DNA from 2 places in the Acidovorax sp. GW823-FHT02H02 genome. Region 1 is predicted to be linked to the other one. Evidence: predicted binding sites of a transcription regulator. Region 1 holds the regulator's gene; the other holds the start of a gene.
What was found. The regulator NrdR, encoded in region 1, represses ribonucleotide reductase genes. The targets are predictions, from matches to a motif close to CACNANATNTNGTG.
Positions count from the first base shown of each region.

Region 2: AC1RDS_RS11255 (ribonucleoside-diphosphate reductase subunit alpha) is a predicted target of NrdR. The motif match lies at 4,898-4,911, and genes of this name have one in related genera.

Region 1 is NZ_JBXAJH010000021.1:7,313-14,276, forward strand. Features, by position in the region: gene AC1RDS_RS18690 (lytic transglycosylase domain-containing protein) at 1-585, shown strand, start outside; ZMP/ZTP riboswitch at 640-792, shown strand; gene glyA (serine hydroxymethyltransferase) at 830-2,074, shown strand; gene nrdR (transcriptional regulator NrdR) at 2,093-2,542, shown strand; gene AC1RDS_RS18705 (5'-nucleotidase C-terminal domain-containing protein) at 2,603-2,938, opposite strand; gene aroC (chorismate synthase) at 2,962-4,059, opposite strand; gene AC1RDS_RS18715 (CBS domain-containing protein) at 4,186-4,641, opposite strand; gene AC1RDS_RS18720 (O-acetylhomoserine aminocarboxypropyltransferase) at 4,738-6,048, shown strand; gene AC1RDS_RS18725 (alpha/beta fold hydrolase) at 6,051-6,860, shown strand; gene AC1RDS_RS18730 (FAD-binding oxidoreductase) at 6,921-6,964, opposite strand, start outside.
Region 2 is NZ_JBXAJH010000009.1:43,895-50,858, forward strand. Features, by position in the region: gene AC1RDS_RS11245 (histone) at 1-357, opposite strand, end outside; gene AC1RDS_RS11250 (ribonucleotide-diphosphate reductase subunit beta) at 542-1,738, opposite strand; gene AC1RDS_RS11255 (ribonucleoside-diphosphate reductase subunit alpha) at 1,874-4,804, opposite strand; gene ampD (1,6-anhydro-N-acetylmuramyl-L-alanine amidase AmpD) at 5,175-5,795, opposite strand; gene AC1RDS_RS11265 (sigma-54-dependent transcriptional regulator) at 5,779-6,964, opposite strand, start outside.

The DNA of each region.
Region 1 (6,964 bases):
ACCGCCACCAATCCCAAGGATCTGCCCAAAGAGCAGGCCGCGGTGGCTTACTGGCTGAGCAAGAAGTACCGCGTCGCGCCAGAACCCCTGAGCGCGCTGGTGGCCGAAGCCTATGAAACCGGCGCCCGCACCAAGATCGATCCGACCCTGATCCTGGCCATCATGGCCATCGAGTCGAGCTTCAACCCGTTTGCCCAGAGCGCTGTGGGCGCCCAGGGCCTGATGCAGGTCATGACGCGGGTCCACACCGACAAGTACGAGAACTTCGGTGGCCATTTCGCGGCGTTCGATCCGGTCACCAACCTGCGCGTGGGTGTGAAGGTGCTGCAGGAATGCATAGCGCGGGCCGGATCGGTGGAAGGCGGACTGCGCTACTACGTGGGCGCGGCCAATCTGCCGGATGACGGTGGCTACGCCGCCAAGGTGCTGGCCGAGCATTTCCGCTTGCGCCAGGTCGCTGGTGGACGTTCTGCCCCCATGAATCCACCCGCCACCCTGTCAACCCAGGCCCCGACCCGTACCGTTCCCGTCACTGCGCCCGCCGCTGCGCCCGAAACCGCCGGCGACAAGCTCGCACTGCTGTAAGGCCCTGGAACCCCGGGCGACCAGAGCAGGCGCCAGGTGCTGGTCGGCTACACTAGCGACGTACGCGACTGGCGATAGGCGCGGCTTCCCACAGGAGGCCGCCGCTGACGTGGAAACCGGCAAGGACATGCCCCTTGCGAACCACTAGGGAGCGTGCCGCAAAGGCTCAGAACCTTCTGCGTTCCGCCGTTCGCCTGGGCAGCCCCTGTTTCAAGGGACACAAGTTCATAGGACTGCCAATACCATGTACGACCGCAAAACTCTTGTCGAGCAAACCGATCCCGAACTCTTTGCCGCCATCCAGGCCGAAAACAAGCGCCAGGAAGAGCACATCGAGCTGATCGCCAGTGAAAACTATGCCTCACCCGCCGTCATGTGGGCACAGGGCACGCAGCTGACCAATAAATACGCCGAAGGCTACCCCGGCAAGCGCTACTACGGTGGCTGCGAGCATGTGGACGTGGCCGAGCAATTGGCCATTGACCGCGTCAAGCAGATCTTCGGCGCCGAGGCCGCCAACGTGCAGCCGCACTGCGGCGCCTCGGCCAACGAAGCCGTGTTCCTGGCCTTCCTCAAGCCCGGCGACACCATCATGGGCATGAGCCTGGCCGAAGGCGGCCACCTGACGCACGGCATGCCGCTGAACATGTCGGGCAAGTGGTTCAACGTGGTCTCCTACGGCCTGGATGCCAACGAAGCCATCGACTACGACGCGATGGAGAAGAAGGCCCACGAAACCAAGCCCAAGCTCATCATCGCCGGTGCCTCGGCCTACAGCCTGCACATCGACTTCGCGCGCTTTGCCAAGGTGGCCAAGGACGTGGGCGCGATCTTCATGGTGGACATGGCCCACTATGCCGGCCTGATCGCCGCCGGCGTGTACCCCAACCCCGTGCCGCACGCCGACGTGGTCACCTCCACTACGCACAAGAGCCTGCGCGGCCCGCGTGGCGGCATCATCCTGATGAAGGCCCAGCACGAGAAGGCCATCAACAGCGCCATCTTCCCTGGCCTGCAAGGCGGCCCGCTGATGCATGTGATCGCGGCCAAGGCCGTGGCTTTCAAGGAAGCACTGCAGCCCGAATTCAAGGCCTACCAGGAACAGGTCGCCAAGAACGCCAAGGTGGTAGCCGAGACGCTGACCGCACGCGGCCTGCGCATCGTCTCCGGCGGCACGCAGAGCCATGTGATGCTGGTGGACCTGCGCGCCAAAGGCATCACCGGCAAGGAAGCCGAGGCCGTGCTGGGCGCCGCCCACATGACCATCAACAAGAACGCCATCCCCAACGACCCTGAAAAGCCGATGGTGACCAGCGGCGTGCGCATTGGCACCCCCGCCATGACCACGCGCGGTTTCAAGGAAGAAGAAGCCCGCATCACAGCCAACCTGATTGCCGACGTGCTGGACAACCCGCGCGACGAAGCCAACATCGCCGCCGTGCGCGCCAAGGTCAACGCGCTGACGGCCCGCTTCCCGGTCTACGGTTAAGTCCGGCGCGCTGCTCCGATGAAGTGCCCCTTCTGCAGCCACCAGGAAACCCAGGTCGTCGAGACCCGGGTGTCGGAAGACGGGGACTTCATTCGCCGCAGGCGGCAGTGCGGCGCCTGCGACAAGCGCTTCACCACCTACGAGCGGCCGGAAGTGAACTTCCCGGCCATCGTCAAGAAGGATGGCCGCCGCATCGAGTACGAGCGCGGCAAGCTGCTCGCCTCGTTCAACCTGGCCCTGCGCAAGCGGCCCGTGAGCACCACCCAGATCGACAGCGCCATCGAGCGCATCGAGGAAAAGCTGCTCAACCTGGGGCAGCGCGAAGTGCTTTCCAGCCGCATCGGCGAACTGGTCATGCGCGAATTGAAGAAGCTCGACAAGGTGGCCTACATCCGTTTTGCCAGCGTGTACCGCAGCTTCGAGGACATCGACGACTTCCGCGCGATGGTCGATGAGGTGCGCAAGTAAATTGCGCCAGATTGAGAGCGTTTGGGCCCAAAGCGCTTCTGTACCAGGCGCCACCAGCCATCACTTAAATAGCAAGCCGTGGATCGATGGCACCACCACGGGGCCATGGGTGCGAAAATAGGCCTCCAGCGCGCCCAGATCCTGGCCACCACTCCACAGGGCTGGCGCCTGCGCGAACACCGTGAAATTGTCACCGCCACCGGCCAGATAGTTGCTGAGGGCGACGCGCACGGTGGCCGCATCGGCCAGGGGCTGGCCATGCAGCAACATGCGGCTGATGCGCGCACCGGCCGGCTGCGAGAGATCATAGGTATAGGCAAAACCGGCGCCAGTGCGGCACAGCCCGCCAGCAGGCCCGCCGCCATGGCCATCACCGCGCGGAAGCGGTGTAGCCATCGCCGCATCGCGGGCATGCGGGTTTAGAGCAACGCCGCCCGGATGGGCGGCACGCTGGCCACCACATCGGCGCACTGGGCGCGATGGCGCAGGGCGTGGTCCATCACCACCAGGGCCAGCAGCGCCTCGGCAATGGGCGCGGCGCGGATGCCCACGCAGGGGTCGTGGCGGCCCTTGGTGATGACTTCGGCGCTGTGGCCGTGGATGTCGATCGACTCACGCGGGCTGATGATGGAGCTGGTGGGCTTAATGGCGATGCTCACTTCCAGGTCCTGCCCGGTGCTGATGCCCCCGAGCACGCCGCCGGCGTTGTTGCTGCGAAAGCCCTCTGGACTCATGGAATCGCCATGCGTGGTGCCGCGCTGGGCCACGCTGGCAAAGCCGGCACCGATCTCCACGCCCTTGACTGCGTTGAGCCCCATCATGGCGTAGGCGATGTCAGCGTCGAGCTTGTCGAACAGGGGCTCGCCCAGGCCCACCGGCACGCCCGTGGCCTGCACGCGGATGCGGGCACCGCAGGAATCGCCCGCCTTGCGCAAGGCGTCCATGTAGTCCTCCAGCTGCGCCACCTCGGCCACCGGTGCAAAGAAGGGGTTGCCAGGCACATGGTCCCAGCTTTCGAACGGGATGGGCAGCTCACCGAGCTGCGTCATGCAGGCGCGAAACTGCACACCATATTGCTGGGCCAGCCACTTCTTGGCCACCGCGCCGGCCGCCACCGTGGGCGCCGTGAGGCGGGCTGACGAGCGGCCACCACCACGCGGATCACGGATGCCGTATTTGTGCCAGTAGGTGTAGTCGGCATGGCCGGGGCGAAAGCTCTCGGCGATGTTGCTGTAGTCCTTGCTGCGCTGGTCGGTGTTGCGGATCAGCAGAGCAATGGGCGTGCCGGTGGTCTTGCCCTCGTACACGCCCGAGAGGATTTCGACCGCATCGGGCTCGTTGCGCTGCGTGACGTGGCGGCTGGTGCCGGGGCGGCGCCGGTCCAGATCGGCCTGGATGTCGGCTTCGGAGAGCGACATGCCGGGCGGGCAGCCGTCGATCACGCAGCCAATGGCCGGGCCGTGGGATTCACCAAAATTGGTGACTGCGAATAGGGTGCCGAAGGTGTTGCCGCTCATGGCGCTGGATTATCCCAGAGCCCGGCACTTGCCCCGCAATGCAGGCGGCAAAACCATCGATCCCAAAAAAAAGCTGCAACCGCTTTACCATCAAGCGCTGCAGCCCTTTTCGACCAAAGAAATGACTCAGGCCGCCGGACGCGTGTCTTCGTCCGGCCAGTCGCGGATGTAGGCCTTGAGCATCTTGTTCTCGAAGTTCTGGGCGTCCACCACGGCCTTGGCCACGTCATAAAAACTGATCACGCCCATGAGCATCCTGCGGTCCATCACCGGCATGTAGCGCGCGTGGCGGTCGAGCATCATGCGGCGCACCTCATCCATGTCGGTTTCGAGCGTGCAGGTCAGGGGGTGGTCGTCCATGGCCGAACGCACCAGCATGCTGCCGATGCTGCCGCCGTTGCGCACCATGGCCTGGATCACTTCGCGAAAGGTGAGCATGCCCACCAGGTCGCCCAGCTCCATCACCACCAGCGAACCTATGTCTTTTTCCGCCATCACGCTCAAGGCGACGGCAATGGTTTCGTCCGGTGTCACGGTGTAGAGGGTGTTTCCCTTGACGCGAAGGATGTCGCTGACTTTCATGGTGTGCTCTCCGAGGGCGCGCTGGGCGCAACAGGCTGGTTCTCGGCAAATATAGCCCACAATGCCCGGCTGACCCGACAACCCTGGAGACACAAGATGCCCGGTTACTCCGACCCCGGCTTTGACACGCTGGCGCTGCATGCAGGCGCAGCACCCGACCCCGCCACCGGCGCGCGTGCCGTGCCTATCCACCTGACCACCTCGTTTGTCTTTGAATCGAGCGACCAGGCCGCCTCGCTGTTCAACCTCGAACGCCCAGGCCATGTGTACAGCCGCATCAGCAACCCCACCAATGCCGTGCTGGAGCAGCGCGTGGCGGCGCTGGAAGGCGGCGTGGGCTCGATCGCCGTGGCCAGCGGCCAGGCCGCGCTGCACTTGGCCGTTGCCACGCTGATGGGCGCGGGCAGCCACATCGTGGCCAGCACCGCGCTGTATGGCGGCTCGCAGAACCTGCTGCACTACACGCTGGCGCGCTTCGGCATCGAGACCACCTTTGTGAAGCCTGGCGACATCGACGCCTGGCGCGCCGCCGTGCGGCCCAATACCAAGCTCTTTTTTGGCGAGACCGTGGGCAACCCGGGCCTGGAAGTGCTGGACATCCCCACCGTGTCTTCAATAGCCCACGAGGCCGGCGTGCCGCTGCTGGTGGACTCTACTCTCACCTCGCCCTGGCTCATCCAGCCATTCGAGCATGGCGCCGATCTGGTCTACCACTCGGCCACCAAGTTCCTCTCGGGCCACGGCACCGTCATCGGCGGCATCGTGGTGGACGGCGGCAGCTTTGACTGGGACGGCCCCAGGTCGCAGGGCAAGTTTGCCGAACTGACCCAGCCCTACGACGGCTTTCACAACATGGTGTTCACCGAGGAAAGCACCGTGGGCGCCTTCTTGCTGCGCGCGCGGCGCGAAGGCCTGCGCGACTTTGGCGCCTGCATGAGCCCGCACACGGCCTGGCTCATCCTGCAGGGCATCGAGACGCTGCCGCTGCGCATGGAGCGCCACATGCGCAACACCGAAAGGGTGGTGGAGTTTCTGGCGGCACAGCCCTTTGTGGCCCGTGTGGGCCACCCCATGCTGGAGTCGCACCCCAGCCACGCGCTGGCGCAAAAGCTGCTGCCGCGCGGCGCCGGCTCGGTGTTCAGCTTCGACCTCCAGGGCAACCGCGAGCAGGGCAAGAAGTTCATCGAAACCCTCAAGGTCTTCAGCCACCTGGCCAATGTGGGCGACTGCCGCAGCCTGGTGATCCACCCGGCCAGCACCACGCATTTCCGCATGAGCGACGAGGCCCTGTCCAATGCGGGCATCAGCCAGGGCACCATCCGCCTGTCGATTGGCCTGGAAGACGCCGACGACCTGATTGACGATCTCAAGCGCGCCCTCAAGGCCGCCGAGAAAGCGGGGGCCTGACCATGCATATCCCAATCAACGGCGCCCCGATTTATTGCTACACCGGCGGCAAAGCCTTCGATGCGGCCAAGCCCACGGTGGTCTTCATCCACGGCGTGCTCAACGACCACAGCGTGTGGGCCCTGCAAAGCCGCTACATGGCCCATCACGGCTGGAACGTGCTGGCCGTGGACCTGCCCGGCCATTGCCGCAGCGGTGGCGATGCCCCGGCCAGCGTAGAGCAAGGCGCTGCCTTTGTGGCGGCGCTGCTCGACGCCCTGGGCATTGAACGCGCCGCGCTGGTGGGCCACAGCTGGGGCTCGCTGATCGCGCTGGAAGCGGCGGCCCAACTGGGCCCGCGCGTGAGCCACCTGGTGCTGGTGGGCACGGCCTACCCCATGAAGGTGTCACCCGCGCTCATCGAATCGGCGTTGAATGCGCCCGAGAAGGCGCTGCGCATGGTCAATGTGTTCTCGCGCAGCACGCTGGCACCGCCCTCAGGTGCGGGCTTCTGGGTGTTTGGCGCCGGCATGGCGCTGGGCCGCAAGGTGCTGCACAGCAACCGCGAGGTCAACCTGTTCCACCGGGGCTTCGTGGCCTGCGACAGCTATGCCCACGGCGAGCAGGCCATGGCGCAGGTGCAGTGCCCGGTGCTGTTTGCACTGGGTGCGCAAGACCAGATGACCGCTCCCAAAGCCGCACAAGGCCTGATCGCCATGGCCCGCACCGCCGGCAAGACCGTGCAGGTGGTCAGCCTGCCCGTGGGGCACAACCAGATGACGGAGGCCCCCGACGGCACGCTCACGACCATCCGGGATTTTTTGAACGCATGAGCATGCCGCCTGTTTGATTCCAGAACAGTTTTTTCCGCCCTGCCCCAGCGGGGATCGCGTTCAGGCGGGTCGGATATTCTGGTTGGTGCTGAACAGGTTGGCGG
Region 2 (6,964 bases), on a different contig from region 1:
CTTCTTGGCAGCCACTACCTTCTTGGCGGGAGCGGCTTTCTTCGCGGGTGCAGCCTTCTTGGCAGCCACTACCTTCTTGGCGGGAGCGGCTTTCTTCGCCGGTGCAGCCTTCTTGGCGGCCACTACCTTCTTGGCGGGAGCAGCTTTCTTCGCCGGTGCAGCCTTCTTGGCGGCCACTACCTTCTTGGCGGGAGCAGCTTTCTTCGCGGGTGCAGCCTTCTTGGCGGCCACTACCTTCTTGGCGGGTGCAGCTTTCTTCGCGGGTGCAGCCTTCTTGGCGGCCACTACCTTCTTGGCGGGAGCAGCTTTCTTCGCGGGTGCAGCCTTCTTGGCGGCCGGTTTTTTCGCAGTTGCCATCATGTTCTCCTTGGGTCAATTTGCAAAGAGCACTTCCTGTCTGCAGTGGACAGAAAGCGATCCATGGAGATGGGGCAGAACCCCATCCCCATGAACACGGGAACGCCCCGCACGGCGCCGCTTTGCAGCGCTGTGTGTATTGGGCGTGGTGTAAGGATCCATGGTGGTGTGATGCAAAAAGGCGCTAGTCCCAGGACAGCGCACCACCGGACTGGTATTCAATAACCCGGGTCTCGAAGAAGTTGCGTTCCTTCTTCAAGTCGATCATCTCGCTCATCCACGGGAACGGGTTCTCTTCGTTGGGGAAGAGCGTTTCGAGCCCGATCTGCGTGGCACGGCGGTTGGCGATGTAGCGCAGGTAGCCCTTGAACATGGAGGCGTTCATGCCCAGCACGCCGCGGGGCATGGTGTCTTCGGCATAGCGGTATTCCAGCTCGACCGCCTTGAGGAACAGCGCCTTGATCTCGGCCTTGAACTCCGCGGTCCACAGGTGGGGGTTTTCCAGCTTGAGCTGGTTGATCAGGTCGATGCCGAAGTTGCAGTGCATCGACTCGTCGCGCAGGATGTACTGGTACTGCTCGGCGGCACCGGTCATCTTGTTCTGGCGGCCCAGCGCCAGGATCTGGGTGAAACCGACGTAGAAGAACAGGCCTTCCATCAGGCACGCGAAAACGATCAGCGACTTGAGCAGGGTCTGATCGGTTTCGGGTGTGCCGGTATGAAAGTTGGGGTCCATGATCGCCTCGATGAAGGGGATCAGGAATTCGTCCTTGTCGCGGATCGACTGAACTTCGTTGTAGGCGTTGAAGATCTCGCTCTCGTCCAGGCCCAGCGATTCCACGATGTACTGGTAGGCGTGGGTGTGGATGGCTTCTTCAAATGCCTGGCGCAGCAGGAACTGTCGGCACTCGGGTGCCGTGATGTGCCGGTAGGTGCCCAGCACGATGTTGTTGGCGGCCAGCGAGTCGGCGGTCACGAAGAAGCCGAGGTTGCGCTTGATGATGCGGCGCTCGTCATCGGTCAGGCCGTTCGGGTCCTTCCACAACGCGATGTCGCGCGTCATGTTCACCTCTTGGGGCATCCAGTGGTTGGCGCAGGTGGCCAGGTACTTTTCCCAGGCCCACTTGTATTTGAACGGCACCAGCTGGTTGACGTCGGTCTGGCCGTTGATGATGCGCTTGTCTGCGGCGTTCACGCGGCGGTGTACGGTCGCAGCGGTGGGCGCATTGCCACCACCGATGGCGGTGGTGGCAGTACCTGCGGTTTGCAGTGATGGGGTCTGGAAAGACAGAGGCGGTTGTCCCGCCAGGCGGTTGCTGTTCAGACCGCCGTCCAGTTGATTTTGCGATGAGGGCTTGACTTCTTCGTCCCAGGTCAACATAGATTTTCCAGTGTTCGGATTATGAAAGCAGTGCTGCGAAAAGAAAAGCACTGAAGCGTTGCGCAGCAAGGTTTTGTTGCTTCACAGCACATGAGCAATGCCTCGGATGGGTCCGAGGCATTGCAGGCGAAGTCTTTACTGGCAGGCTTCGCAACCGGGATCGTCGATGGCGCAGAACTTCACGTCCGTGGCAGGCACTGCTGCGGCTTGCTGAGAGGCCGCAGCGGCTGCGGCTTCCAGCGGGCTTGGCTTGGCTTGCGTGGCGGCCGAAGCTGCCGATGCGCCGCTGTCGCTGCCCGACGAAACTGCGTTGAGCTGGCGTGTGTTCACGGTGCTCATCTCGACGTGCGTTGCGCTTTGCGTGCGCAGGTAGTACGTGGTCTTGAGGCCGCGCACCCATGCCAGCTTGTAGGTGTCGTCGAGCTTCTTGCCCGATGCGCCCGCCATGTAGATGTTCAGGCTCTGCGCCTGATCGATCCATTTCTGGCGGCGTGATGCGGCTTCCACCAGCCACTGGGGCTCGACTTCGAACGCGGTGGAGTACAGCGCCTTGATGTCCTGCGGCACGCGGTCGATGGGGTGCAGCGAGCCCTTGAAGTGCTTGAGGTCCATGATCATCACGTCGTCCCACAGACCCAGGCGCTTCAAGTCGCGCACCAGGCCGCCGTTGATGACCGTGAACTCGCCCGACAGGTTGGACTTGACCGACAGGTTGCCGAAGGAGGGCTCGATCGACGCGTCCACGCCGATGATGTTGGAGATCGTGGCCGTGGGGGCGATGGCGACGCAGTTGGAGTTGCGCATGCCGTCCTGTGCAATCTTCTTGCGCAGGGCATCCCAGTCCAGCGTGGACGAGCGGTCCACTTCCACATAGCCGCCACGGGCCTGCGACAGCATGTCCAGCGTGTCGAACGGCAGGATGCCGCGATCCCACAGCGAGCCCTTGTAGCTCGAATACTTGCCGCGCTCCCTGGCCAGCTCGGTGGACGCCCAGTAGGCGTAGTAGCAGATGGCTTCCATCGACTGGTCGGCGAATTCCACGGCTTCCTGCGAGGCGTAGGGGATGCGCAGTTCGTACAGGCTGTCCTGGAAGGCCATCACACCCAGGCCGACCGGACGGTGGCGCAGGTTGGAGTCGCGGGCCTTCTTGACCGCGTAGTAGTTGATGTCGATGACGTTGTCGAGCATGCGCATGGCGACCGTGATGGTCTTCTTGAGCTTGTCGTGGTCGATCTGGCCGTTCTTCAGGTGTTGCAGCAGGTTCACCGAGCCCAGGTTGCACACGGCGGTTTCGGTGTCGCTGGTGTTGAGCGTGATCTCGGTGCACAGGTTGGACGAGTGCACCACGCCAGCGTGCTGCTGGGGCGAGCGCACGTTGCAGGCATCCTTGAACGTGATCCAGGGGTGGCCGGTCTCGAACAGCATGGTCAGGATCTTGCGCCACAGATCGGTGGCCTGTACCGTCTTGGCGGGTTTGATCTCGCCGCGTGCAGCCTTTTCTTCATAGGCCACGTAGGCTTTTTCAAACGCGGCACCAAACAGGTCGTGCAGGTCGGGCACGTTGGAGGGCGAGAACAGCGTCCAGGTGCCCTTTTCCATCACGCGGCGCATGAACAGGTCGGGAATCCAGTTGGCCGTGTTCATGTCGTGCGTGCGGCGGCGGTCGTCGCCGGTGTTCTTGCGCAGCTCCAGGAACTCCTCGATGTCCAAGTGCCAGGTTTCCAGGTAGGTGCAGACGGCGCCCTTGCGCTTGCCGCCCTGGTTCACCGCCACGGCGGTGTCGTTGACCACCTTGAGGAAGGGCACCACGCCCTGCGATTCGCCGTTGGTGCCCTTGATGTGGCTGCCCAGGGCGCGCACGCGGGTCCAGTCATTGCCCAGGCCGCCGGCAAACTTGGACAGCAGCGCGTTTTCCTTGATCGACTCGTAGATGCCATCGAGGTCGTCGGGCACCGTGGTCAGGTAGCACGATGACAGCTGCGAGCGCAGCGTGCCGCTGTTGAACAGCGTGGGCGTGCTGGACATGAAGTCGAAGCTGGAGAGGATTTCGTAGAACTCGATGGCGCGGGCTTCGCGATCGATCTCGTTCAGCGCCAGGCCCATGGCCACGCGCATGAAGAAGGCCTGGGGCAGTTCGATGCGGGATTTTTTGACATGCAGGAAATAGCGGTCATACAGGGTCTGCAGGCCGAGGTAATCGAACTTCAGGTCGCGCTCGGCCTTGAGCGCGGCGCCCAGACGCTGCAGGTCGTACTGCAGCAGGCGTTCATCGAGCAGGTCGTTTTCCACCCCCTTCTTGATGAACTGGGGGAAATAGTCCACGTAGCTCTGCGCCATTTCGCTCTGGGCCACTTCTTTGCCCAGGACTTCCCGCACGATGGTGTGCAGCAACAGGCGCGCCGTGGCGTAGGTGTAGTCCGGGTCTTTTTCGATGAGCGTGCGGGCGGCAAGGATGGATGCCTTGTAGACCTCTTCCATAGGCACGCCGTCATACAGGTTGCGCATGGTTTCCGCCACGATGGGCTGGGCCGACACATCTGCGCCGAGGCCGACGCAGGCGGATTCGATCAGGGACTGAAGGCGGGCCAGGTCCAGAACGACGCGTTCGCCGTTGTCCAGCACATGCAACTGGGGTGCCGTTGGCGTCTGCTCTTCGCTTTGCCGGGCACGCTCCTGGGTGCGGCGTTCACGATAGAGCACATAGGCCCGTGCAATTTCATGGTGGCCACTGCGCATGAGGCCCAGTTCCACCTGGTCCTGCACGTCTTCGATGTGGAAGGTTCCGCCGCCAGGACGCGAGCGCATCAGCGCGCGGGTCACATTCTGGGTCAGCGTATCCACCACTTCGCGCACGCTGGCCGATGCGGCGCCCTGCGTGCCATGCACCGCCAGAAAGGCTTTCATCATGGCGACGGCGATCTTTTGCGGCTCGAACGGGACGACCGCGCCGTTGCGCCGGATGATCTGGTAATGCGTCAGCACGTTGGCGGATGCGCCGCTGTGTGCTGGCTGCGCTTGCGGGGTGGCTGCGAGGGCGGCGACGGGGGTGTTCAAAGCAGCTTGCATGGGGTTCCTCTTCTGTGGGCTGTCTGGGATGGGCTGACGGGCTGGAAACGCTGCCGCGGTGCCCGGATGGGGCGCGGCGTTCAATCTTTTGCACACTAGCTATGGTGTGTCGATAGTGTTCAAGACACTACCGGTAGTGTACAACCGGGAAAACCCTTCTCGCCTGAAACCATCCGTGGCGCGGTTGTTCGGCAGGGTGTTGGCAAGCACGGAGAGCCGCGTATCGCCGGCATCTCATGACCCGGATCAAGCAATGTCGGGCCGTACAGGCGGTTTTTCGGTAGCAGCCCGCATGGGCATTGCGTCCGATATTTTTTTCAATTTGTCGTGAACGCGTTGCAAGGAGTGATGCTTGCTCGCGACAGCCGCATCATGGGCCGGGGGGCGGTGCGTTGCGGGTGCCGATCGGAAACCGGGCGAGAGGCCACCCAAGCAGGTTCTGCAGCCGTGACCAGTCAAATCCGGGTCCTGGATCCTGTTTGCGTCCTGGCGCGATGTGTTCGTGTCCCGCCACATGGGCAATGGGGTAGCGCTCCTGGATGTCGGCGCACAGACGGGCCAGCACCTCGTATTGCGCCGGTTCAAAGGTCTGTCCTTCCAGTCCCTCCAGCTCGATGCCGATGGAGTCGTCGTTGCATTGGGCGCGTCCACGGTAACTGGATTGGCCGGCATGCCAGGCGCGCTGGTCGCAGTCCACAAATTGCCAGAGGGTGCCGTCGCGCGCTATGAAAAAGTGCGAAGACACCTGCAGCCCCCGGATGCTTTGGAAGTAGGGGTGGGCGTCCCAGTCCAGTGTGTTGGCAAACAGCCGTTGCACTGCCCCGTTGCCATAGTGTCCCGGCGGAAGGCTGATGGAGTGGACCACGATCAGGTCCACGGCGCCGCCGCCGGGGCGCGGGCCAAAATTGGGCGACGGCTGCCGCAGGGCGTCCCGATGCCAGCCTGCGTTCCACAAGTCCGGGGCGGGTGGCCCGTCAGGCAAGGTCGTCATGCACGTCGTTGTCGTTCGGCGCGGCGATGTTCAAGCGGGCGATGCGGTAGCGAATCTGGCGCAGGCTGATGCCCAGGCGCGCCGCCGTGGCGGTCCGGTTGAAGTTGGCCTCACGCAGCGCGCGCACCAGGATCTCGCGTTCCTGCTGGTCCAGCCAGGCCTGAAGATCACTGGGCAGCGTGGCACAGGGGGCCGGCCCGCCCGTTGCCGGCGTGCCAGGCGGTATGGGAGCGACGGGCGTTGGCGGGGCGGGGCGCGGGGGGCGGTTGCCAAAGGCATCGGCCGTGGAGGGGGCGCACTCCACATGCAGTTCTTCCTCGTCACTCAGTGCCACCGCCCGGTGCAGCAGGTTCTCCAGCTCGCGCACGTTGCCGGACAGGGGGTAGCTGGCAATGGTGCTCAGCGCATGCTCGGTGAGCGCTGGTGGCTTGATTCCCGATTCGTGCGCAATGCGGGCCAGCAAGGCGGCGCACAAGGCAGGCAGGTCCTCCCGACGCTCGCGCAGCGGCGGAATGACGATCTCGATCACGTTCAGGCGGTAATACAGGTCCTGGCGGAACCGGCCCGACAGCACATCGGCAGCCAGGTCCCGGTGGGTGGCGCTCACGATGCGCACGTCCACGGTTTCCTCCTGGGTGGAGCCCAGCGGCCGCACGCTGCGCTCCTGGATGGCGCGCAGCAACTTGGATTGCATGGCCAGCGGCAGGTCGCCGATTTCGTCCAGAAACAGCGTGCCCCCGCGTGCGGCCTGAAAGTAGCCGTCGCGATCCTGGCTGGCGCCGGTGTAAGAGCCTTTGCGGGCACCGAAAAATTCGGCTTCGAGCAGGTTTTCGGGGATGGCGCCGCAATTGACGGCGATGAGAGGGCCTTCAGCGCGCTGGCTGCTGGCGTGCAGCGCCTGGGCCACGAGTTCCTTGCCCGTGCCCGACTCGCCGTGGATCAGCACCGGGGCCATGCTGCGGGCAACCTTGGCGATGCGCTGCTTGACGTTGCGAATGGCCGGCGATTCGCCCACGATGCGGTCCATCGCACCCCCGGTGCCGAAGGGTTCGGCCGTGCTGCCCGTGCGTCCGGCATTGCGGCTGGAACGTGGCGCGGGGACGCCCCCCGTTCCCTGCACGGCCGAAGCCACCACCGAGCGGAACTGTTTCAGGTCTACCGGCTTCGTC